DNA from 3 places in the Neobacillus sp. MER 74 genome. Region 1 is predicted to be linked to each of the others. Evidence: riboswitches for the same ligand, from Rfam matches in the RefSeq annotation. Region 1 holds a riboswitch; each other region holds the start of a gene.
What was found. Region 1 has a riboswitch for lysine ahead of M3610_RS22700 (amino acid permease). Riboswitches for the same ligand answer to the same signal wherever they lie in the genome.
Positions count from the first base shown of each region.

Region 2: it holds a riboswitch for lysine, as region 1 does, so the genes downstream of both, dapA (4-hydroxy-tetrahydrodipicolinate synthase) here and M3610_RS22700 (amino acid permease) in region 1, are expected to answer to the same signal.
Region 3: it holds a riboswitch for lysine, as region 1 does, so the genes downstream of both, M3610_RS19885 (ABC transporter substrate-binding protein) here and M3610_RS22700 (amino acid permease) in region 1, are expected to answer to the same signal.

Region 1 is NZ_JAMAUV010000021.1:26,332-34,215, forward strand. Features, by position in the region: gene M3610_RS22660 (DUF1657 domain-containing protein) at 1-86, shown strand, start outside; gene M3610_RS22665 (DUF1657 domain-containing protein) at 161-367, shown strand; gene M3610_RS22670 (DUF421 domain-containing protein) at 386-1,246, shown strand; gene M3610_RS22675 (DMT family transporter) at 1,307-2,290, opposite strand; gene M3610_RS22680 (PH domain-containing protein) at 2,484-3,098, shown strand; gene M3610_RS22685 (nitroreductase family protein) at 3,138-3,770, opposite strand; gene M3610_RS22690 (winged helix-turn-helix transcriptional regulator) at 3,904-4,263, shown strand; gene M3610_RS22695 (YitT family protein) at 4,306-5,118, opposite strand; lysine riboswitch at 5,324-5,514, shown strand; gene M3610_RS22700 (amino acid permease) at 5,617-7,098, shown strand; gene M3610_RS22705 (helix-turn-helix domain-containing protein) at 7,183-7,407, opposite strand; gene M3610_RS22710 (hypothetical protein) at 7,567-7,740, shown strand; gene M3610_RS22715 (hypothetical protein) at 7,830-7,884, shown strand, end outside.
Region 2 is NZ_JAMAUV010000031.1:32,974-40,857, forward strand. Features, by position in the region: gene M3610_RS25360 (MarR family winged helix-turn-helix transcriptional regulator) at 1-190, shown strand, start outside; gene M3610_RS25365 (MFS transporter) at 204-1,418, shown strand; gene M3610_RS25370 (hypothetical protein) at 1,513-1,698, shown strand; lysine riboswitch at 1,796-1,975, shown strand; gene dapA (4-hydroxy-tetrahydrodipicolinate synthase) at 2,105-2,992, shown strand; gene M3610_RS25380 (ribonuclease J) at 3,154-4,827, shown strand; gene M3610_RS25385 (response regulator) at 4,910-5,431, opposite strand; gene desA (Delta(5) desaturase DesA) at 5,523-6,557, opposite strand; gene M3610_RS25395 (DEAD/DEAH box helicase) at 6,874-7,884, shown strand, end outside.
Region 3 is NZ_JAMAUV010000014.1:59,370-67,253, reverse strand. Features, by position in the region: gene M3610_RS28060 (PEP-utilizing enzyme) at 1-335, opposite strand, end outside; gene M3610_RS19900 (PEP/pyruvate-binding domain-containing protein) at 332-1,240, opposite strand; gene M3610_RS19895 (amino acid ABC transporter ATP-binding protein) at 1,478-2,200, opposite strand; gene M3610_RS19890 (amino acid ABC transporter permease) at 2,197-2,880, opposite strand; gene M3610_RS19885 (ABC transporter substrate-binding protein) at 2,953-3,750, opposite strand; lysine riboswitch at 3,831-4,013, opposite strand; gene M3610_RS19880 (M20/M25/M40 family metallo-hydrolase) at 4,197-5,849, shown strand; gene M3610_RS19875 (vanadium-dependent haloperoxidase) at 6,455-7,884, shown strand, end outside.

The DNA.
Region 1 (7,884 bases):
CGGCACAACAGACTCAATCTGTTCTTGATAGCGTTGAACCGCGCCTTCAAGAGATTCTCAAGGAAGAGCCTCAGTATAATCAATAAAATGCAGTTTTAGGTTGGCATTTTTGCCAACCCCTTTTTGATATATTGAATCCCTTATGAAAGGAAGTTTACTTGTGACTATCGCTTCAAATGTTAAGCAATGTCTAGCTACTATGAATGGAATCGAAGCACAACTTGCTTCCTTCGCGCTAAATTCTTTAGATAGTGAAGCACAAGCTACATTTAATCAAGCCATGTTAACGGTTGGAGAAGTAAAAAAAGACCTCCAGTATCGTGTATTAGAACTTGAACGACATGAACCCCAATACAAAGGGTCATAAATCTTGAGGTGAGAAATGATGCCAGATTGGGTTTTTATAATAGTCCGTTCGATAGTCTTCTTGGTACTCTTATTTATTACCACCAAAGTACTAGGTAAGAAACAAATATCTGAACTGTCATTCTTTGAATATGTTGCAGGTATTACCATTGGAAGTATTGCTGGAGAAGTCGTAACGGGTTTGGAAGGTAATATGTTCCATGGTGCACTGGCACTTGTTGTTTTTGGATTCGTAACTTTTCTAGTGAATTTCTTAGCTATAAAAAGTAAAAAGTTTAGTGATTTTGCTGAGGGAAAAAGTACTGTTGTTATTAAGGACGGAAAAATTTTAGAAGAAAACTTGAAAAAAGAAAGATATACCATCGATGAATTATCGGCTCTTCTAAGACAGAAGAATATTTTTAAATTTGCTGATGTAGAATTTGCAGTGTTAGAACCGCGCGGAAATTTAAGTGCATTATTAAAAAGAGAAAACCAACCACTCACACCCAAAGATTTACAAATGAAAATGCCGAATGAGAAAGAACCACAAACGGTTATCATGGATGGAAATATTGTTGATGAATCGTTAAGATGTGCAGGAAAAGGCAGAGGCTGGTTATATACAGAGTTAGAAAAACTAGACGTAACCCTTGATAATGTATTCCTAGGACAAGTGGATTCATACGGAGAACTTACGGTAGATCTATACGATGATAAAATTCAAGTTCCAGCTCCCGCACAACGTCCACTACTTCTGGCTACCTTAAAAAAAATTCAGGCTGATTTAGAGATTTTTTCGCTTGAGACCGATTGCGAAAAATCAAAAGCAATGTATAAGCGAAATGCTAAGAAGATTCAAGAAACCATTGATGTCTTAAGTCCCTATTTAAATGGGTAATAACACTAAAAAACCAATATAAAATCCTTATCAAGCTTATTTGATAAGGATTAATCATTTCTAACTATTCATTTTTATCGATTGACCATTTTGAATAATTTTTTGGTTACTTTTATGTGAAAAAAAGCTATGCAGGATCATACCAACCATGACCAATCCCATCCCCCACCAAGATAGCAGCGTCGGGAAGGCGCTGTTTAGTAATAATAATTCTCCAATTACAGCGAATAATACCTCCACAGATTGTGTCGCCTCAACAGCCGCAAGTTTCTGCATATTTCCTCTAACAAGATCAGTTGCTTTAAAAAATAAAATCGTGGCAATGACTCCTGAAGTTATAGCTACAAGTCCGGATTGGATTATTTGCCCTTTGCTTGGAGTACCAATCGTAAATAGTCCATAAATCGATAAAACAATCCATAATGGAAGACTGGCTAAGGTCATCCCTAATACACGTTGGAAGACATCCAGCCGTCCACCACATATATCCATCATTTTTCGGTTTCCTAGCGGATAAGCAAATGAAGCAATTAACACGGGAAGAATACCTAGGGAAATCACACCAATTGAAATTTGATTGGCTTGTTCCATTTGCATCAAGATAATTCCTAGTAGGATTATTAATGACATACCCAAGCCCTTAAATGGGATTTTTCCCTTTTGCAGGATTGGACCTTTTTTAGTCATAACCCTTTCGTAAAAAAAGGGAGCAAGCAAAGACCCTGAGATAATGGTTACCTGCCAAGTGGCCGCAATGAGCCACCCTGGGGCATATGCTGCAGAAAAACAAATAGGACCATAAAATAATCCAAAGCCAACCGAACTCCATAATAGCCAGCCACCTGGATTTTTTTTCAAATCCCAAAGCAAGGGTTTAAGATTTTTTCTTCCAATGACAATAATAAGTAAAAAAGGGACCATAAAGAAATACCTTAAAGAAGCACTCCAAATCCAGCTGCCACCTGACTGGTCCATCGATCTGTTGAGGATAAACGTAAATGCAAAAAAGAAAGCCGCTAAGATCCCTAAAATAATCGGCCGCAATAACCTCAACTCCTTCTATTACATTATTAATATGTATATAGTGTATTTTCCATTATAATAGGGGAAGTATCAAGTTGTAATTTTTTTCTATATATGTGAATATTAACGTATAAAGTTTTTTGAGTAGTGATGAAACTTTATTGTCCCCCATTCGTAAGAAGGATGGAGAATTAAAAAAGTGAGGGTGATATTCATGTTTGGAAAAGTAGCTGCCGATATTTTAGGATTAAGTGATGTGGGCTCTGTTATTAAACCCGAGAATTATGACAAGGTAGACGCAGACGATTATGTCATGCATGAAGACAATGAAAAAATTTATTTTCTTATTAAATCCAAATCAGATGAATATTGCTTTACCAATAATGCTCTTATCCATTTAGATGGCACAAGTGCAACTAGCAAAAAACGGATGCTCCATCGTTATAGTTATGCTACCAACCGAATCTCAGACGTATATCTCGAAACCGCTGGAACGGTTGACCTTGACGTCGAAATTAAATTTAAAATTGGCTCCGTGCCTTTCTCCATTGATGTACATAAAAAACATATTGAGGAAATTAAGGATTTATATAAAGCCCTAATTAAAATTTCAGAAATATCACATGAAAATGAAATTTCTCTTCAGTTCGCTAAACAAAGCTTAGATGTTGCCTCCACTACTTTAGGTCGTGTGACAAGTGCAGACAGTAATTTGGTTGTACAATTCAAAATGCTTAATCAAGCGGCTTTTCAATGGTTAGAAGACAGCAAAAAGCAATATATAGTCAAAGATTTCGGGTATGTATTTGAAAAGTATATCAATAACTAAACCTTGAGGCGCATGAAAATTTTTCATGCGCCTCCTTTTTTATTTATATTCTATTAAAACATCTTCCAACGGCAAACGAGTGGTATTAAAAGCAGGTGCTGCCGCCTTCCCCACTGAAATCAGGACAATTGGAAATAGTCGATCTTCAACATTAAACATTTTCACAAATTTTTCTTTATCAAATCCACCCATGGGAACGGTGTCATATCCTCGATCTTTTGCAATCAACATCAATTGCATTGACACTAAACCAGCATCAAATGAAGCAATATTTTTTAAGACTTCTTCTGAAGCAAATGGATAGGTTTTATTGGTACCTTCAATTAATCGATTCATATTAGCCTCATCCATAAAACCAGCTTCAAAGGCACTTTGGTATACTTTTTCCACGCTTTTATACATTTCCTTATCACCTAAGACAGCAATAACAGCAGAAGCTGTTTCGACTTGTTCTTGATTATTGGCTACTGCTCTAAGTTCCTTTTTTAACTCTTGGTCTTGGATCACGATAAAACGCCATGGTTGTAGATTACTTGAGGATGGTGCTTGTGTTGCTTCTTTTAACATTTCTTTTATTTCTTCTTGAGAAATTTTATATGTTGAATCATATTTTCTAACGGAGTGACGTTCTTTGATAACATCAGATAAACTTTTCGTTAAAGTAGTTTGCATGAGAGATTTCCCCCTAATCAATTTAACTTACTAATAGTAAGTGCATAATCATCTTACTATTAGTAAGTACCTTTCGTCAAGAAAATAAACTATGATATGATATCGTTAGAAAAGTAAAAAAGAGGGATATTATATGAATGAACCGAACAACCACAAGTGTATGACTCCTTCTGAAGAGGAAATTAAGCATATATGTACCAATTTTCATAATGCGATTGAATTTATTGGTAAACGTTGGATGGGCTCCGTTATTTTTTCACTTATGGAGGGCCCGAAGCGATACCATGAAATTGTTACTTCCATTCCTGGAATCTCTGATCGATTGTTAACCGAACGCTTGCGTGATTTAGAGAATGAAGGATTGATTATTAAAAGGGTGATTGCCACTTCACCTAAGAAAGTGGAATATGAATTAACTCCAGCTGGGAAGGATCTTGAAGAAGTTATCCATGTGTTATTGAAATGGATAAAAAAACGAGGAAAATCCCGATGAAACAAAAAGGGTTACATCCATTTAATAGATGCAACCCTTTATTTATGGACTTGGCCGATGAAACAGCCCCATTACTTCAATCGTTTCTGTAATATTAACAAAGGAACGCGAATCGACTTCCGTGATTAAGTGTTTCACTTCATTAAGTTCGTATCTGGAAATGACTGTTATCAATACATTCCGCTGGTTATTTGAGTATCCGCCAACACCGTCCAAAACAGTTAAGCCTCGATACAAATTCTTTAGTAAATGATTCCTCATCTCTTCGCCTTTATCTGTAATAATCATTAGAGTTAATTTTGCATGATCCGTATAGATTGCATCGACTACTTTACCTGTCACAAAAATAGATACTAAGGTATAAAGTGCAGAATCCCAATCAAACAAAAATCCACTAATCATAATAACTACCGCATTCATACCTGAAAGTAAAGTACCAATTGGAAAATCCCTTTTTCTTGCTACGATCATGCCAATAATGTCAAATCCCCCAGTCGATCCGGAACAACGGAAAACGATTCCGACACCTAAGCCCGTTAACGCACCACCAAAAATAGATGAAAGAATTCTATCATCTGCGATCGCAAATACGGGAATTACATATAATCCTATCGAGATAACAATAACCGAAAAGATCGAATTCACGATAAATCTTTTTCCTAACATTTTATATCCAATAATTAACAAAGGAAAATTCAAAAGGAAATTTGCCACCCCTGTATTCACCGGTGAGATCATCCCTAATATCATTGAAATTCCACTTAATCCACTGCTCAATACTTCATGTGGGATTAAGAAAAGGTTAAAGGCAACCACAATAATTAGAGATCCCAATATCATTCCAACAATCTGCATGGTAAAAATCCTCCTAATACGAACAGGCATCAATTCTAATTCAAAATAATACCGATACTCTCACTTAAAGTAAAATAAAAAAATTAATTTAAAAAAAACAAATTATCTGTTTATTGCTGATTAGAAAATTACATATTGACAAATCTATAAAAATTCATTTACTATATTAATATATTTAATTTCATATGATAAATCCTCATCAAACCGATGAGGTAGAGGTCGCGGTTTTTATTAGTAAAGTGGACGAGATGTGAGAGACATTCATGACTCTACTTAAAAGGAAAAACTGCCGAAGTGTGCTTTTACTCTTCAAAAAGCATGCTGGGTCTGTCTTCAAATAGGAACAGAACTGTCACGATTATTTCTACCAGCTAATCGTGTTGAGCTATCTTTCGGAAGGTATGATGCGGGGTATTGTAATGCCATCGATTATTCCTCGATGGCATTTTTGTATTCCAAACTCCTTCACGAAAAAAAGAAAAAAGAGGAGTCAAGACTATGCAAACAGCTAGAGTATTAAAAGAATCTGAATATACCAGTGATTTAACACTAGAAAAAGCTCCATCGGACTTAAAAAGAGGGTTAAAATCTCGTCATCTCACCATGATTTCGCTTGGCGGAACGATTGGAACGGGACTTTTTCTTGCTAGCGGCGGCGCAATCCATAGCGCAGGACCTGGCGGAGCCATCCTATCCTACCTTGTTATTGGTGTCATGGTTTACTTTTTGATGCAAGGGTTAGCTGAAATGGGTGCCTATATGCCCGTTGCAGGAAGCTTTAGTACGTATGCCACCAAATTTGTCGATCCCTCCCTTGGTTTTGCGCTCGGCTGGAACTATTGGTATAACTGGGCCATAACGATTGCTGCAGAATTAGCTGCGGTAACGATGATCATGAAATTCTGGTTCCCAAATACTCCTTCATTTATCTGGAGCGGTATCTTTTTAGTGATTATGTTTCTCTTAAACTACCTTTCTGTTAAAGGATTTGGAGAAGCAGAGTATTGGTTTTCCTTAATTAAAGTGGTAACAGTTATTATTTTTGTTGTTACTGGTACGTTAATGATTTTCGGTATCATGGGTAATGAAGCACCTGGCTTCAAGAACTTCACGATTGGTGATGCACCATTCCACGGTGGATTTTTGTCAATGCTAGGCATCTTTATGGCTGCAGGCTTTTCCTTTCAAGGAACTGAACTTTTAGGTGTAGCAGCTGGTGAAACAGAGGATCCAAAAAAAGCCATCCCACGTGCCGTGAAGCAGGTGTTCTGGCGTATTTTATTATTTTATGTATTGGCGATTTTAGTCATCGGGCTTCTTATTCCTTATACAAATGACAATTTAGCAAATGGCGACGTTACTGTAAGCCCGTTTACTTTGGTTTTCCAAAAGGCAGGAATTGCTTTCGCTGCATCAATCATGAATGCAGTAATCTTAACCGCCGTTTTATCGGCAGGAAATTCAGGAATGTATGCATCAACTCGTATGCTTTGGGATTTGGCCCGACAAGGTAAAGCTCCTAAATTCCTTGGAAAATTAAACAAAAGAGGCGTTCCAGTAAATGCCTTAATTGCAACAACTTTGGTGGGGACACTTGCTTTCCTTGCCTCATTCTTTGGTGATGGAACAGTGTATATCTGGTTGTTAAACGCTTCAGGCATGTCCGGCTTTATCGCTTGGCTGGGGATTGCAGTTTGTCATTATCGTTTCCGAAAGGCTTTTATTGCCCAAGGCAAAGATTTGAGCTTATTACCATATAAATCAAAACTTTTCCCATTTGGCCCTATCTTTGCTTTTCTTGTATGTGGATTTGTTGTTTTAGGACAAAACTATTCAGCATTTATGGGTGATCATATCGATTGGAATGGAGTATTAGTCTCCTACATCGGCCTGCCATTATTCTTACTTGTTTGGGTGGGATATAAATTAACAAAGAAAACGAAAGTAATTCCTTTAAAGGAATGTGACTTAAACCCTTAATTCCAAAGAAATAGTACGCAAAAATGCGTGCTATTTTTTTCATACAAAAAAACAGACTCTATGTTGAGTCTGTTTTTTATGCTTCTATGCTTCTTTCTCCTCTGAAGACCAAATATATAAATCTTCAATGCGGCAATTCAATTCTTTGGAAATGGTCATTGCAGTATTTAAGTTCATTACTTTCTTTGACAGATAGTCGTTGAGTTGAGTTTGAGGAATATTTGTATTCCTTTCCAAACTTTCCAAGTCCATACCGTTTTTAGCTAGTAATTCTTTGAGGTTACTTTTTCTTGCCTTATAATTTGTCAAAATGACACCTCACTTTCTTTAAAGCATAACACATTACGTTTTGTTTTGAAAGGAAGTGGGCTTTATGATTTCCAATTGAGTTTACTTATCCAATAAGATAGCAATAGGATTAAGGATTTTATGATATACTTAATAAGGAATAGGTAAAGGGGTGTAAAAGTGAAAAACTCAACCAATCTATACAAAAACGGACAATCTGTAAATATTATTGAAACTGGCGAAGTCGTCACCATTCTAAAATCACAATATGTAAAAAACATGAAAAGATATTCTTATATCGTTAAGGAACACCCGGAAACATTCTTTTTCGAAGAGGAATTAAAGGACCAATAATAATCAAAAAAGAGAAGACCAGTTCGAAACTGGTCTTCTCTTTTTAATTAAAGGCTGTTTTAAAGGGAAATGTTGATTGTGGAACTCTGTTGATTGGAGTGGAAGGCACGAAGACTCCTGCGGGAGTACGGGGCAGGGGAGACC
Region 2 (7,884 bases), on a different contig from region 1:
CGAACAGGTTCCTAGCCATGATAAACGTGAAAAGCGGATACAGCTGACTGAACTAGGAAAAAAAGTATATATAGAAGTTCGGGTCACGATTGATCAGTTTGAAAATGACATCTTAAAAGGTATCTCAGAACACGAACAGCTTGAAACCATCCAGATTATGGGGATCATTCGAGATAATATTATTAAGTAAGGGGTTTAATAACGTGAATCAACCAAGAGCTAAACTTTGGACTAAAGATTTTACGATTGTTTCCGGGGTCAATTTTTTCGTCACTTTAGTCTTTTATTTATTAATTGTCATCATTGGTGTCTATGCAGTAGACGAATTTCATGCTTCCACAAGTCAAGCAGGTCTTGCCACAGGAATCTTTATTGTTGGTTCATTAATTGGCAGGTTTTTGATCGGTAGATTTATTGAGTCTATTGGAAGGAAGAGAACATTAATCACTGGTTCCATCCTTTTTATTTTCACCCTTCTTTTATATTTTCTGAATTTCGGGATTACCTTCCTGCTTATAACACGACTACTCCATGGGATTGCAGCCGGAATGGTTGGTACAGCAACAGGAACGATCGTGGCCCAGATTATCCCTGCTTCACGGAAAGCTGAAGGAATTGGCTATTTCAGTATGAGCGCAACATTGGCTACCGCAATTGGCCCATTCATTGGCCTATACATGACCCAGCATACGGACTTTCAAATGATATTTATTTTCTCCCTTGTAATAGGGATCATTAGTTTAGTCACAGCGTTCTTTGTAAATGTGCCTCAATTAGAAGGAACACCCCAACCAACTGAAACAAAAGGATTTAAACTTTCTAATTATATTGAGCCCAATGCATTGCCAATTGCAGTTATTACATTAGTAGTAGCTTTTTGTTATTCCAGCGTTCTTTCATTTATTAACTTCTATGCAATAGAAATTGATCTAGTAAGCGCTGCAAGTTTCTTTTTCTTAGTTTATTCTATTGCCGTATTGTTATCACGCCCCCTTACCGGCCGTATAATGGATTTAAAAGGGGCAAACTATATTATGTATCCATGTATTATTGCCTTTGCCGTTGGTTTGTTTCTGCTTAGCACCGCAAACATCAGCATTATTTTATTAGCAGCAGGAGTATTAATCGGCCTTGGTTTCGGTAACTTGCAATCAAGTACCCAAGCCATAGCAGTAAAACTAACTCCTCCCCATCGGATGGGTTTGGCCACTTCCACTTTCTTTATCTTTCTTGATGCGGGTCTGGGTTTCGGTCCATACATCCTCGGGTTTATTATACCGTTAACAGGCTATCGTACTTTGTATGTCATTTTAGGTGCAGTCGTTCTTGCATCGATGGTTCTTTACCACTTCCTGCACGGTAAGAAAGAACTTCCAAGAAGAACCAGGGTGAATGAACCAACACCTGGCACTCATTGATTTCAAGCACCACCCTTCAGGCGGCAGACATAAAACCCGTCTTAAGCAAATATGATTAACATAAGAATCCTAAATAAAGGGGTCGGTAAATTTGATGATTTTTAATAAAATTGCATTATCCTTCGTAGTTTTCTTTTCCATCAGTATGATCATAAATACTTATTTAGGAGAAAAGGAACAGATTCAATCGGATGTTATTTATTTTGTGATGAACGGGTTTGCATATATTGTATCTGCATTAGAAGTAGAAAAAGAAGAACAGGGGTTAGAAACTGCATAAACTTTACAAATATAGTTCCTTTTCCCCCTTGAAACAAAAGGAATATTCTGATATATTTACTATTAATTATATATTTTTCTTACTTCAATACTTTTGAAGTGAGGATAGAGGTGCAAAGACCATTAGTACACAACTGGAGGATAATGAGGTCCAACGATGGTTGTAGAAAGGGGAATTTGCCGAAGTTTCATTGATTCTCATGATCATGAAGCTGGTTCTGCTATTGAATAAATACAGAACTGTCATATAGGAGACTATATGGAGGGCTATCTTACGCACGGGAACTTAGTTTTATTTATGTTTCTACTGCAACAGTGAACCCTCACTGTTGCTTTTTTGCGTTGAATTTTGAATGGCCTTGCCCACCTCTAAATTTTATAAAAATTTATTAAAAGGGTGAGAAAAAATGAATTTTGGCCAAGTTTTAACCGCAATGGTTACACCATTTGATCAAAATGGCGAGGTTGATTTTAACGCAGTAAGAAGATTAGTAGATTATTTAATTGAAAATGGGACGGACGGTCTCGTCGTTGCCGGTACAACCGGTGAATCTCCAACTTTAACGACGGATGAAAAAATCGCTTTATTTAAAGCCGTTGTCGTCGCAGCGAGAGGAAGAGTCCCAGTTATTGCTGGCACTGGCTCGAATAATACACGGGCATCTATCAGTTTAACAAAGCAAGCTGAAGAAACAGGTGTAGACGGGATCATGCTCGTTGCTCCATACTATAACAAACCTTCCCAAGAAGGTATGTATCAACATTTCAAAGCAATCGCTGAATCTACATCATTACCGGTTATGCTTTATAATATCCCTGGTCGAAGTGTGGTCAATCTATCCGCAGAGACCATTGTTCGCCTATCCCAAATCGAGAATATTGTTGCTGTTAAGGAAGCAAGCGGCAACCTGGATGACATGGCTTCTATTATTAGCCAAGCCCCTAGTGATTTTACCCTTTATAGTGGGGATGACAGCTTAACATTGCCGGTTTTAGCGATTGGCGGTGCTGGAGTTGTATCTGTTGCTTCCCATGTAATTGGCAATGAAATGCAAGAAATGATAAATCATTTTAAAAATGGACGCGTCCAAGAAGCGGCTCACTCTCATCGCCAACTGCTTCCTCTTATGAAGGCATTATTTACGGCTCCTAATCCGGCCCCAGTAAAAGCAGCCCTGAACATGAGCGGGGTGCAGGTTGGTGGACTTCGATTGCCATTGCTGCCTTTGAGTCACGATGAAGAAATGGCATTGCAAGTGGTTTTACCTGGACACCAAGTCAAAACATTAATTTAAATGCTGGTAGGCTGTCAACACATAGGGAATTTTGAATTCCGTACTGTTGACAGCCTTTTATTTTTCGGACCCTGACTGAAATTTTTCACTTTCCCTTTCCAATAAAGTCCAACCAAAAGGGCATACTATTCATATTTACATGGAATAGGGAGGATATTTACTTGCAAACCAATAATCAGCAATTATCCATTTTTGCTTTAGGCGGTATCAATGAAATCGGAAAAAACATGTATGTGGTTCAATATGCAGACGATATTTTTATTATTGACTGCGGCGGGAAGTTTCCAGATGAGAGTTTATTAGGAATTGATTTAATTATCCCTGATATTACTTATTTGGTAGAAAATCAGGAGAAAATCCGTGCTTTAATTGTCACTCATGGACATGAGGACCATATTGGCGGGATTCCGTATATATTAAGAAAATTGAACGTTCCTATTTACGCTACCCGCTTTACCTTGGGCCTGATTGAATTAAAAATTGACGAACACAGGTTGAATGGCAACACGAAACTCGTGACGATTGATTCAGATTCCAAGCTTGAGTTTGGAGAAACAACCGTTTCCTTCTTCAGAGTAAGTCACAGTATCCCGGATTGTCTCGGCATTGTTTTTCATACTCCTGAGGGGAATGTCGTTCATACTGGGGACTTCAAATTTGATTTAACACCAGTGAATAATCAACATTCTGATATTCATAAGATGGCTGATATTGGTGAGCAAGGTGTCTTAGTTTTAATATCAGAAAGTACCAATGCCGAGCGTAAGGGGCTAACGCCATCCGAGCAAATGATTGGTGGCACTTTAGATGAAGCCTTCATGAAAGCAGAAGGAAAAATCTTTATATCTACGTTTGCCTCGAATGTAAATCGTGTCCAGCAGGTTGTCGCCTCTGCCATAAAATCTAATCGAAAGATCGCCCTGCTTGGCCGTAGTATGGTAAATGTCGTTTCTGTTGCGATAGAGCGCGGGTATTTAAACATGCCAGAGGGAATGCTTATCGAAGCACGGGATGTTGACCAACTGGCGCCGGAAAAGGTTGCCATCCTATGTACTGGAAGTCAGGGGGAACCTATGGCCGCCCTTGCGCGACTGGCAAGCGGAAACTACCGGGATGTTTCCATTTATCCTGGGGATACAGTTATCTTAGCTGCCTCCCCAATACCGGGCAATGAAAAAAATGTGTCGAGAATCATCGACAACTTATTTCAACTAGGTGCTAAAGTGATCTATGGCTCGGGTAGTTCAACGGGCATGCACGTTTCAGGGCACGGTTATCAGGAAGATTTAAAGCTCATGCTTACCTTAATGAAACCAACCTATTTTATTCCGATTCATGGTGAATATCGAATGCTGCATCATCACCAGATGTTAGCAGAGTCTGTGGGCGTAGAAAAGGGAAATACATTTATTATTAAAAATGGTGATGTGGTTGATATCGAAAATTCCGTTGCCCGTCAGACCCGGTCCATTCCAGCTGGGGATACGTATGTTGACGGGATGGGCGTTGGCGATGTTGGGGACATTGTGCTCAGGGACCGGAGGCAGCTTTCTGAAGATGGAATGCTCGTAATTGTGATTACCATTAGTAAAGGAGACCGGAAGATTATTTCTGGGCCTGACACGATTACCCGCGGGTTCGTCTATGCCCGTGACTCAGACCAGCTCCTCAAAGAGATTAACCGCCTTACTAAGAAAACCATTAATGACCTCCAAACTGAAAATATCCGCCAATGGAATGTCATGAAACAAAACATCAAGAAAAGCGTCGGACAATACGTATTCGCCCAAACAAAAAGAAAACCGATGATTCTCCCTATTATAATTGAAATATGAAAAAGGGTGTCAGGCACCATGTGAAAAAATTTCACATGGTGCCTGACACCCAATGTTTTAATTGTTTTAATTACCTTCATTTTTAACCTGTTGGCAATTTTATTTTATCTAGTATAGTGGTGAGATAGTTTTTGACTGTGTTGATTTTTGTATGTTCTTTGAGGTGGTGGTGTTGGCGGATTACTTCCATATCTTGTTTTTGGTCAATGGGGTCTTCATCAATTAGTTCGGCGTTATAAATTTTATCCCCGTTATGAATGCTGCGAATGGAATTGGCTAGTTCATCACTAGGGCTATCCTTCAATAAAAACCCTCTTACCTCCGCCCGTAATGCACGACGATAATATCCACTTCGCGCAAAGGTAGTTAGGATAATCACCTTGCAGCCAAATGACTTTAATGCTTCTGCTGCCTCTAGCCCACTCATTTCAGGCATCTCTATATCCATAATACAAACATCAGGCTGAAGTTGATGCACTAGTGAAAGCGCCTCTTCCCCATTGCTCGCCTGACCGACCACTTCCATATCTTCTTCCAAATTCAAGAGAGAACCCATTGCTCCAAGCAGCAGTTCCTGATCCTCTGCAATAACGATTCGAATCATGTAAGCTCTCTCCTTATCCGGCAGTTGTTATGTAAATAACAACTCCCCTTAATGAAGGGGAGCTAGCCTGTTATAATGGGACCCTTAGTTGTTAAATTTCCGGTTTCACTTGTTGGACAGTGAACTTTTTCTTTGCTAAAACTCTAACTTCTTTAAAGGTTACAAAGTTTTTTTGTTCTTCATCCCATAAACGGAAGCGAAGAGACTTTAAGCTTGTAGCAAGGGTAATTGTTGGAACCTTTTGTAATGGAGGCGTGTTTTTATGTGCCTCTTCCAATTTATAGTTAGGTACTCTTGGGCTTAAATGGTGCACATGATGAAAGCCAATATTTCCAGTTAACCATTGCAATACTTTTGGAAGTTTATAGAATGAACTTCCTTCTACTGCTGCTTTCACATATTCCCACTCTTTATCTTCTTCAAAGTAAGAATCCTCAAACGTATGCTGTACGTAGAACAGCCATACACCTAATGCGCCTGAAATCATGAAAATTGAGCCTTCAACTAAGAGAAATGACTGCCATCCGATAGCCAAACAAAGCAAACTGATTAAGGCTACAATGAGCATATTGATTAAATATGTGTTATTACGTTCTTTTCTTTTTGCACCTTTACGATTAAAACGATTCTTAAGAAGGAACACATAGATCGGACCCAACCCAAGCATTACCAAAGGATTGCGATAAAAGCGATAAGCCAAACGAAGTTTTAGTGGTGCTGCTAAATATTCATCTACTGTTAATGTCCAAATATCTCCTGTACCTCGTTTATCCAAGTTTCCACTTGTAGCGTGGTGAACGGCATGTTCATATCCCCATTTATCGAACGGGAAGATCGTTAGTACCCCCATCATCGTGCCAACGATTCGATTCGTGCGCCGGCTTTTAAAAAAGGAATAATGGGTGCAATCATGAAAGATGATAAATATCCTTGTGAGAAATCCTGCAGCAAGGATGATTGGTACGAGTGCTAACCAATAGGAAACGGATAGGCTCAAATAGCCAAGGTACCATAAGGCAATAAATGGTACGACCGTATTAATAATCTGCCATACGCTTTCTTTTGTCGTTGATTTTTCAAAGGGAGCCACTTGTTTTTTTAGAGTCTTCGTATTTTGTAAGGTCATTTTTTGAATTCCCTTCCTTCTTCGTGTCGTTATATCAAAGTATAGAGAAACAAGTTTGTCCTTGTTAGTAGCAGGTGTCATGTGCAGGGTATGACAAATGTCACATTACAATAATATTTTTCAGCAAATTGGTGCCTGACACCAGATATACCAACACTTCTGGTGTCAGGCACTTTTTTTGAAATAATTTTAAAAATTATTTTGGGTGAATGGTGTATTTCCAGTATAATGGAGCGTATTCAGTTTATGCATATGATATTTCTTCGCGAGAAATCCTAAAGGTAAGCCGGATAATACTAATAAATGAGGTTAATACATGAGTAAAGTAAGTTTTGCGGATTATCATTTAAGTGACGAAATCACAAGAGCACTGACCATTTTAAAATATGACACACCTACCGAGGTCCAAACCGAGGTCATTCCCTTGGCATTGAAGAATCAAGATCTGGTTGTAAAATCGCAAACGGGCAGTGGTAAGACGGCTTCCTTCGCGATCCCTGTTTGCAACATGATTAACTGGGAAGAAAGAAAGCCACAAGCATTAATTCTTACCCCGACGAGAGAACTTGCGGTTCAAGTACGCGAGGATATCACGAATATTGGCAGGTTTAAACGGATTAAGGCCATGGCCGTTTATGGGAAAGAACCTTTTTCAAAGCAAAAAGAAGAACTGCAGCAGAAAACGCATGTCGTCGTCGGAACACCCGGACGCGTCATGGACCATATTGACAGAGAGACCCTCATTCTTGATGAAATAAAGTATCTTATTATCGATGAAGCAGATGAAATGCTTAATATGGGGTTTATCGACGAAGTCGAAGCGATCATAAAAGAACTTCCTTCCAACCGAGTCACCATGGTCTTCTCGGCTACCTTACCGGAGGATGTTGAAAACCTCTGCCATAAATATATGAAAAATCCAGTAAATATCGAAATTGCATCAGCCGGGGTCACGACAGATACGATTGAACATCTGTTAATCGAGGTCAAGGAAGCAGACAAACTTTCCCTGCTCAAAGATGTAACGGTTGTCGAAAATCCAGATAGCTGTCTTATCTTTTGCCGGACAAAGGAACATGTCGATACCGTTTATTCCGAATTGGAAGAATCGAATTATTCTTGCGAACGACTTCACGGCGGATTAGAACAACAAGATCGATTTGCGGTAATGGATGGCTTCAAAATGGGAAATTTCCGCTACCTCATCGCCACAGATGTGGCCGCACGCGGAATTGATATTGATAATGTCACCCTCGTCATCAACTATGACGTCCCAATGGAAAAAGAAAGCTATGTCCACCGCACTGGAAGAACCGGTCGAGCCGGC
Region 3 (7,884 bases), on a different contig from region 1:
TCATCAAGAATCTCAGTCAATCTTGGAAATACTGGTTTCATTGCCTCTTGGTGCGCTTCTAGGCGAACCTCTAAATTATCATGCATTCGAACTGTTTGATAGTAATAGCCGTTGGTCATCTTCACATGAAATTGTTTAACAGGCAATTGGAGCTTTTCAAAGGCTTTTAACGTTCCTTCTGATACGGCAGGGGCTATATAAGAAGAAAATAACGGTGTTAATGGTTTTTGAAAGTGAGCACCATCCAGTTCCCAAAATACATTCTTCTCTTCATCAGCTAAAAATAAATTCTTTTTAAAATCCTTAAATTCTAAGTTGTTTATAAATGTACTCATGATGCTTTCCCCCCTTTTAATGTCGTGATTGGCCTTGATTGCAAGATGAAAATTTGATGATTATTTATAGCAAACTCAATATCTACTGGATATTGGTAATAAGCTTCAATTTCCTTTGTAACATCCGTTAACTGATGGATTAAATCCTCTTCTAAACAAAATACTTCCTGTTGTTCAATAGGTACATCAACGGTTTCGTTTCCGCTCTCGGCAGGAATAATTTGAATTTCCTTTAGTCCTAGTTCCTTCATAATATGATTGCTTTGTTTATTAATAATGAACATATCTGGTGTGACGCTGCCATCAACAATGGCCTCACCTAAACCATAACTAGCATTTATAAGAATTTCGTTTTGGTTATGTGTCACTGGGTTTGTACTGAAGATAACACCTGAAACATCTGCGTTAACCATCCCTTGTACGAGGACCCCCATTTGAACATCGGAAAGTGAAATGCTGTTATTTTTGGCATAATCCAGTACATAGGATGAAAAATAGGACGCCCAGCATCGCTTTATGCTATGTAAAAGTTCTTCCAGAGTTCTTACGTTCAAAATTGTCTCATATTGTCCAGCGAATGATGCGCCTTCAAGATCCTCTAGTGCAGACGATGAACGTACCGCAACTGCATAGTTCGAACTTTTCTTCAAAGCTTCAAACTTCTCTGCAATGGTTAATTCCATATTAGCAGGGAATTTAGCATGGATGATTTCATCTTGAACGTTTTCATTGCTTGTTGTATTAATATGGTTGAATGAAAGAAACTCCTTAAATGCGTCCGAAGTGACTACGTAACCATCTGGAATATTATTTAAAATTCTTTTAATTTTTGACAGATTCATTGCCTTAGAACCTATTAAGGTATGATCATAGTTAATTGCATTTGATAAGGAAACTAATGACAAATTACAATACCCTCCTATTTGATTCATTATTTTTTGTTTTGTAAACAATACGTAAATATGTAAATTTCATGTAAACACTATGTAAATAGTACCATTTATTCAGATATTTAGGAACCCCTTTTCTCTATCAATTCATTACCTAAGAACTAACTGATAAGGTACAAAAGGAGGGTTAAAATACAGAGCCAAAAGATAAAAAAACTGCCTTGAATACGCCAAGGCAGGTTTGATTGCATTCTATAATATTTGGTTCAAAAACCTTTTCGTCCGTTCATGTTTTGGATGGACAAAAATATCATTTGGATGGCCTTCTTCAATAATATTTCCGTCTGCCAGCATAATGACTCGGTCGGCCACTTCTTTCGCAAATCCCATTTCATGGGTCACAATCACCATCGTCATCCCGTCACGTGCGAGATCCTTCATTACCTGCAGCACTTCACCAACAAGTTCAGGATCCAACGCTGAAGTCGGTTCATCAAAAAGCATCACTTTTGGTTCCATCGCTAATGCTCTCGCGATCGCTACCCGCTGCTTTTGCCCGCCGGATAATTGTTCAGGATAGTAGTTGGCTTTATCCTCTAAGCCTACCTTTTTAAGAAGGGCCATGGCTTTGGAAGTCGCGGCTTCCTTTGTTTCCTTTCTGACAAACATCGGTGCTTCGATAATATTTTCGATAACTGTTTTATGAGGAAAAAGATTGAAATGCTGAAACACCATTCCTACCTTTTCTCTTACTTTATTTAAGTTTGTTTTTGCGAGGTCTATTTTTTCAGAATCAATGATAATGTCACCGCTCTCTGCCACTTCTAAAAAATTGAGGCAGCGAAGCAGCGTACTTTTACCAGAGCCGCTGGCACCGATCAGAACAACGACCTCTTTCTCTTCTACACTTAAGTTAATCTGTTTTAATACGTCAAGCTTACCAAAGGATTTTGAAAGATGGCTAATTTCAATCATGCGATTACTGCCTCCTTAGGTCTGCTGACATCCATTTTCTTTTCAATCCGATTAGCAACCCATGTGAAAATCAGAACGATAATCAAATAATAGACGCCGACAACAAAGTACGTTTCAAATGGCATATAGTTTTCACCTTGGACACTAAGAGCCGTGTTATATAGGTCCGTCACGGCAATATAGGCAACAAGGGAAGAATCTTTTAAGCCAATAATAAACTGATTGGCTAAAGACGGAATTGCTCTTTTGAAAGCCTGCGGGAAAATAATTCTCCTCATCGCAAGAGAATAGGACATTCCGAGTGACCTTGCCGCCTCCATCTGTCCGCGGTCAATGGATTGCACCGCTCCTCTAAAAATTTCCGCAATATAGGCTCCTGTATGTACACCTAATGCCAGAGCCCCTGCCGTGAAGCTGTCCAGGTTCACGATATTGGCAAGTCCATAATAAAGGAACATAATCTGAACAATGAGAGGCGTTCCACGAATAATACCTATATAGATATCGGCAATGCGATTTAGTATTTTACTAGAGGAAATTTTAAAGCCCGCGAAAATTATACCAATCACCATGGCAAATAATAGCGAGATGGCCGTTATCGCGATGGTCATCCAAGAAGCTTTCAAAAAAGCAATTCCGTGTTCACTAAAAATACTGATAATATTTTCAATAAATATCATGATGCGTACCTCCTTCGTTGAATCGTGCAAGCACCCACATCAGGTGCTTACACTAAAATCTTTGATCCTGTCTTACTTTTCCATGATGTTTGTATTAAACCATTTCATACTGATTTTTTCATACGTCCCATCGTTAATCATTGATTGGATAGCTTCGTTGATTTTATCAGCGAGCTCTTTGTTTCCTTCAGCTACCGCTACACTGACACGGTCTTCATTCAATAAATCGCCAATGGCCTTAATTTTTAAGCCTTTTTCATTTTTAGCACTCACACCGACAATTTTATCCGTGATGACCGCATCTAAACGGCCAAGCGCCAAATCTTGAAGGGCGTTAACGTCAGTTGGATAGCCTTTCACTTGATCAGATAATTCATCGGCCATGTCTTTCCACGTACTAGCTTGAATAACACCAATTTTTTTGCCTTTTAAATCCTCTTTCGATTGAATCGCGGAATTGCCTTCCGCTACAAAAATCTGTGCACCAGATAAATAATATGGATTGGTGAAATCAACTTGCTTATCTCGCTCAGGTGTAGCAGTCATACTTCCAATAATGGCATCATATTTGTTTGCCTTTAATCCTTGGATAATCGTTTCCCATGGATTGGTTACAGGGTTGGCTTCAAGCCCAATTCTCTTAGCAATTTCTGTTCCAATTTCAACATCAAATCCAGTCAATTTACCGTCTTTCTTAAAGTTTAACGGTGGATACTGCCCGGTCATCGAGAATGTTAACGCACCTTTTTTCACTAACTCATGCTTAGAGCCACTTGCTTTTGCTGCCTTTTCTCCATCAGGCTTCTCCGTGCCGCAAGCAGATAAAATCAACATCATCGCCGCTGCTAATAAAAATGCAAACTTTTTCATAAAAATCCCCTCCTAGGTAATAAAAAAACACCGTCCATGTGAGTATGACGGTGTTCTACACACCCTCATCAGTTAGCATTGGTGAAGATAGTTCTCCACAATTCCAAGGAACTGTGACAGTTCTGCCCCTATTCGAGTGCAGACCCAGCTTTCTGAAAGCAGTGATTTCAGAAGCTTCGGCGATGGATCCTTTTTCCTATTTTCATAGATTTCACTGAATCTCCAATAGGATACTAATATCAATCGCGACCTCTACCCCATCTAATGCTTAAAGATGAGGATTTATATTTAGTTTAATGAAACAAGTTTTAGTATATATAAATATTCTTACTTTTGCAATAATATTTTTGATGTTATTTTTTATCAAAATTAAAGACTTGACGGGCTTTCTCTTCTGAGATACATTTTTTCTAAATACCAATTTACTAGAAAAGAAGGTCAGGCGTATGTTGCAATGTCGTGAGGATGTGCTGACATTCACGAAACAGCTTGTAAACATTGAAAGTGTCGTTAATACCAATGGCGAAAAGGCCATTGCACAGTCTTTATATTCTATGATTTCTTCTATTCCCTATTTTTCACAAAACCCTAGCCACCTAGTGTTAGAACAAACACTCAACGACGATCAAGAGCGTTATAATGTTCTTGCTTTTGTGAAAGGAACGAAGGGAACGAGCAGCCGCACGGTGATTTTGATGGGTCATATTGATACGGTTGGGATTGAAGATTTTAACCATTTAAAAGACCAGGCTTGCTTCCCAGACCAACTGATGGAGTCACTAAAAATGGAACAGCTGCCGGCTGCCGCTAAAGAACATTTAGACTCAGGCGACTGGTTATTTGGCCGCGGCGTCCTTGATATGAAAAGCGGGGTTGCCAGTCACTTATACCTCTTAAACTATTATTCCGAGCACCCTGAAGAACTAGACGGTAACATTGTTCTCTTATCGGAATGTGACGAAGAGGACAGCTCCCACGGTGTTCTTTCCGCATTGAAAACATTGAAACGCTGGAAAGAGGAACATGGGTTTACCTATGTAGCCGCGATTAATGCGGATTTCGTTTCACCAAGATACGAAGGCGACGAAAATCGCTATATCTACAAGGGGACCGTTGGAAAGCTGCTGCCATCTTTCTTTATTACCGGAGCAGAAACGCATGTAGGTTCCGCCTTTGAGGGACTCGATCCGAACTTTATTGCGGCCGAGCTGACCAGACAAATCAATTACAATCCGGAGCTTTGTAACGAAGCGTTTGGTGAAACCACCGTTCCTCCTGTTTCGTTAAAACAAACAGATTTGAAGCCTTCTTATACCGTTCAAACGGCCTTAGCTGCCTATGTTTATTACAATTTCTTTATTCATTCCTGGTCGCCAAAGGACGTGCTTGAAAAATTAAGGGAACAAGCGATAATTGCTTTTACCAATGCCCTGACTTCCTTCGAAGAAAGATATAAACAATACAGCACATTGAGCGGCGAACCCTATGTACAGCACCCTTGGAAACCTAGAGTGATGACGTACGAGGAAATGGAACAATTATTGGTTGAAGAGAACGGCGAAGCGTTCACGGCACATATGAGTCAATTTAAAGAACAGCTTTTAAAAAATACAGAACTAGATACGCGCATGTTTGCCGCAAAAGTGGTTGAGGAAGCTTGGAAATGGATGAATGATAAAAGTCCGGCCATCATTCTGTTTTACTCATCTCTGTACTCCCCACGAATTGAATTGACAGGGAAAACAACGGACGAGCTTGCTTTAATTACGGCCTTGGATGAAGCTGTGGAAGAGCTCCAGCCAAACTATCAACATCCGATGGTGACACGTAACTTTTTCCCTTATATCTCAGATATGAGTTTTGTTGCGCTAAGTGATGACGAAGCCGGTATTAATGCCGAATCAAACAATAACCCGGGCTGGGGCACCAAGCTCTTTGTAGACTACCAAGACATTCGCGATATCAATGTACCAGTAATCAATATCGGCCCTTATGGTCTAGATGCTCACAAGAAACTTGAAAGACTAGAAATGACCTACTCCTTTGAAATCGTACCAAATCTAACAAACCTCGTGATTCAGAAACTATTAAATCATTGAGGCCAAAAGCCTGTAGACTCGTCTGGTCTACAGGCTTTTTTGTTTTGCGGCACCGGCGCGATCGGAAAATAAGCGGAGTTTTTCCGGTTAAATGCAGAATGGAGCTCGTTTTGGGGTAAATAAGGGAAGTTTTTCCGGTTATTCAAAGCGAAATCCACCATTTTCGCGCTTTTCGAGTAAATAGGAGGAATTTCTCCGGCTATTTTGGTTATTTTTAATGATAATTTCTAAATAAGCGGAATTTTTCCGCTTATTTATCTGATCGGATGCTTAACATGATCCCCCAACCGATAAGAGCGGACCCTCTTGATCCCGGATGCAGGAATCAACATCTTTTTGTCGACTAGTTGAGAAAGTGCTTTTTTTTACCGTTTAAAGACTTGCGGAGTAGTTAATATAAAAAGAATAGTTAGAGAAGAATTTGAGGATAAAACTATCTTTAGTTTAATAGAAATTTGTCAATTTATATTTTATATTTCGACCATACCATTCTGAGACCAAGAGTTTAATATATTTTCCCCCAATGCCATTTCCAAGAATAATAAAAATAATAAATTTCATAAACAAAAAAAGAAAAAATGAATACGATAAATAGAGGTGATCTATTGGACAAGCACAAATTTAAAAAGGTAATTAAAAAAATGTCCAGGTATATAAATTCGTGTCTTCTCGGTCCCTTATCTCCTGCCGAAAGACGCGATAAAGCATTTGAAATTCGTATGGAGGCCGCGAAATTCTATAAGAATCAGCCGCTGGTCAACCATCGAAATAATGGGGATGAAGATAGGTATCCAAATAAAATAGCCAGTTATTCGAAAGCATTGCCGCATAATGAGTTAGGAGAGGTTAATCTCAAAGCATATCATAATTATTTAGAAGCTTTGAAATCAGGAGACTCGAAAGATTTTGAGAAGATTCCAATGGGTGGTGCTGCGAAGCTGGTAAATCCACAGTCTGCATATGCATATGACTTAGTCGGACCCGATAGTCATCAGCTGGTTCTTCACGCACCTCCAGACTTTAGCAGTGCTGATCTTGCTGGAGAAATGGTTGAGCTTTATTGGCAAGCACTTGCAAGAGACATTCCATTCAATGAATACGATAGCAACCAATTAACAAAGGATGCAGCCGCAGAACTTTCAGGTCTGCCTGTTTTTAATGGGCCAAAAATCAATGGACAAGTCACGACAGGTACATTGTTCCGCGGGAACTATCAAGGCAGCATAGAAGGGCCTTATATTTCACAATTTTTATGGAAAAATATCCCCTTTGTTTCTACTGAAATTATCCAACAATACAATACTATTTTGCCAGGGGATGACCATCTAACTTCCTATAGCGAATGGCTGGCCGTACAAAACGGCTCAAATCCTCATAACAAAAAGATGGATTCCGTACCCCGCTATATTCGCAATGGCCGGGATTTAGCCGAATGGGTACACAATGATAGTTCGATTGATAGCGGGTTAATGGCTTGTTACCTTTTGCTAAGCTATGGCAGTAAAGCATTAGATCCGGAAAATCCTTATTTTAACTCTGCCACACAAGTTGGATTTCCTACCTTTGGGGTCCCGCATATTTTGGACTTCATCACAAGAGCTTCACGTCCAGCCCTTGATGCAGTCTGGTTCCAAAAATGGCTCGTTCATCGCCGGTTCCGCCCCGAAGAATTCGGTGGTCGGATTCATAATAAGATGATGGGTGCTGATTACCCCATCAATCCAGTAGTTATGAATTCTGAAGCACTTATCCAAACGTTTAATAAATTCGGCACGTACTTGCTTCCTCAAGCTTATTCAGAAGGATGCCCAACTCACCCTTCTTATCCTTCCGGTCATGCCGCCTTTATTGGGGCGATGGTAACAATGATGAAAGCCTTCTTTGATGAATCGTATGAAATACCCGATCCGGTTGTAGCCAGTTCTGATGGTCTTCAACTCCTGCCTTACGATGGGAAGCTAACGCTAGGAGGGGAACTGAATAAACTTGCAGCAAATATTGCCATTGGGCGAACGATTGCTGGGGTTCACTACCG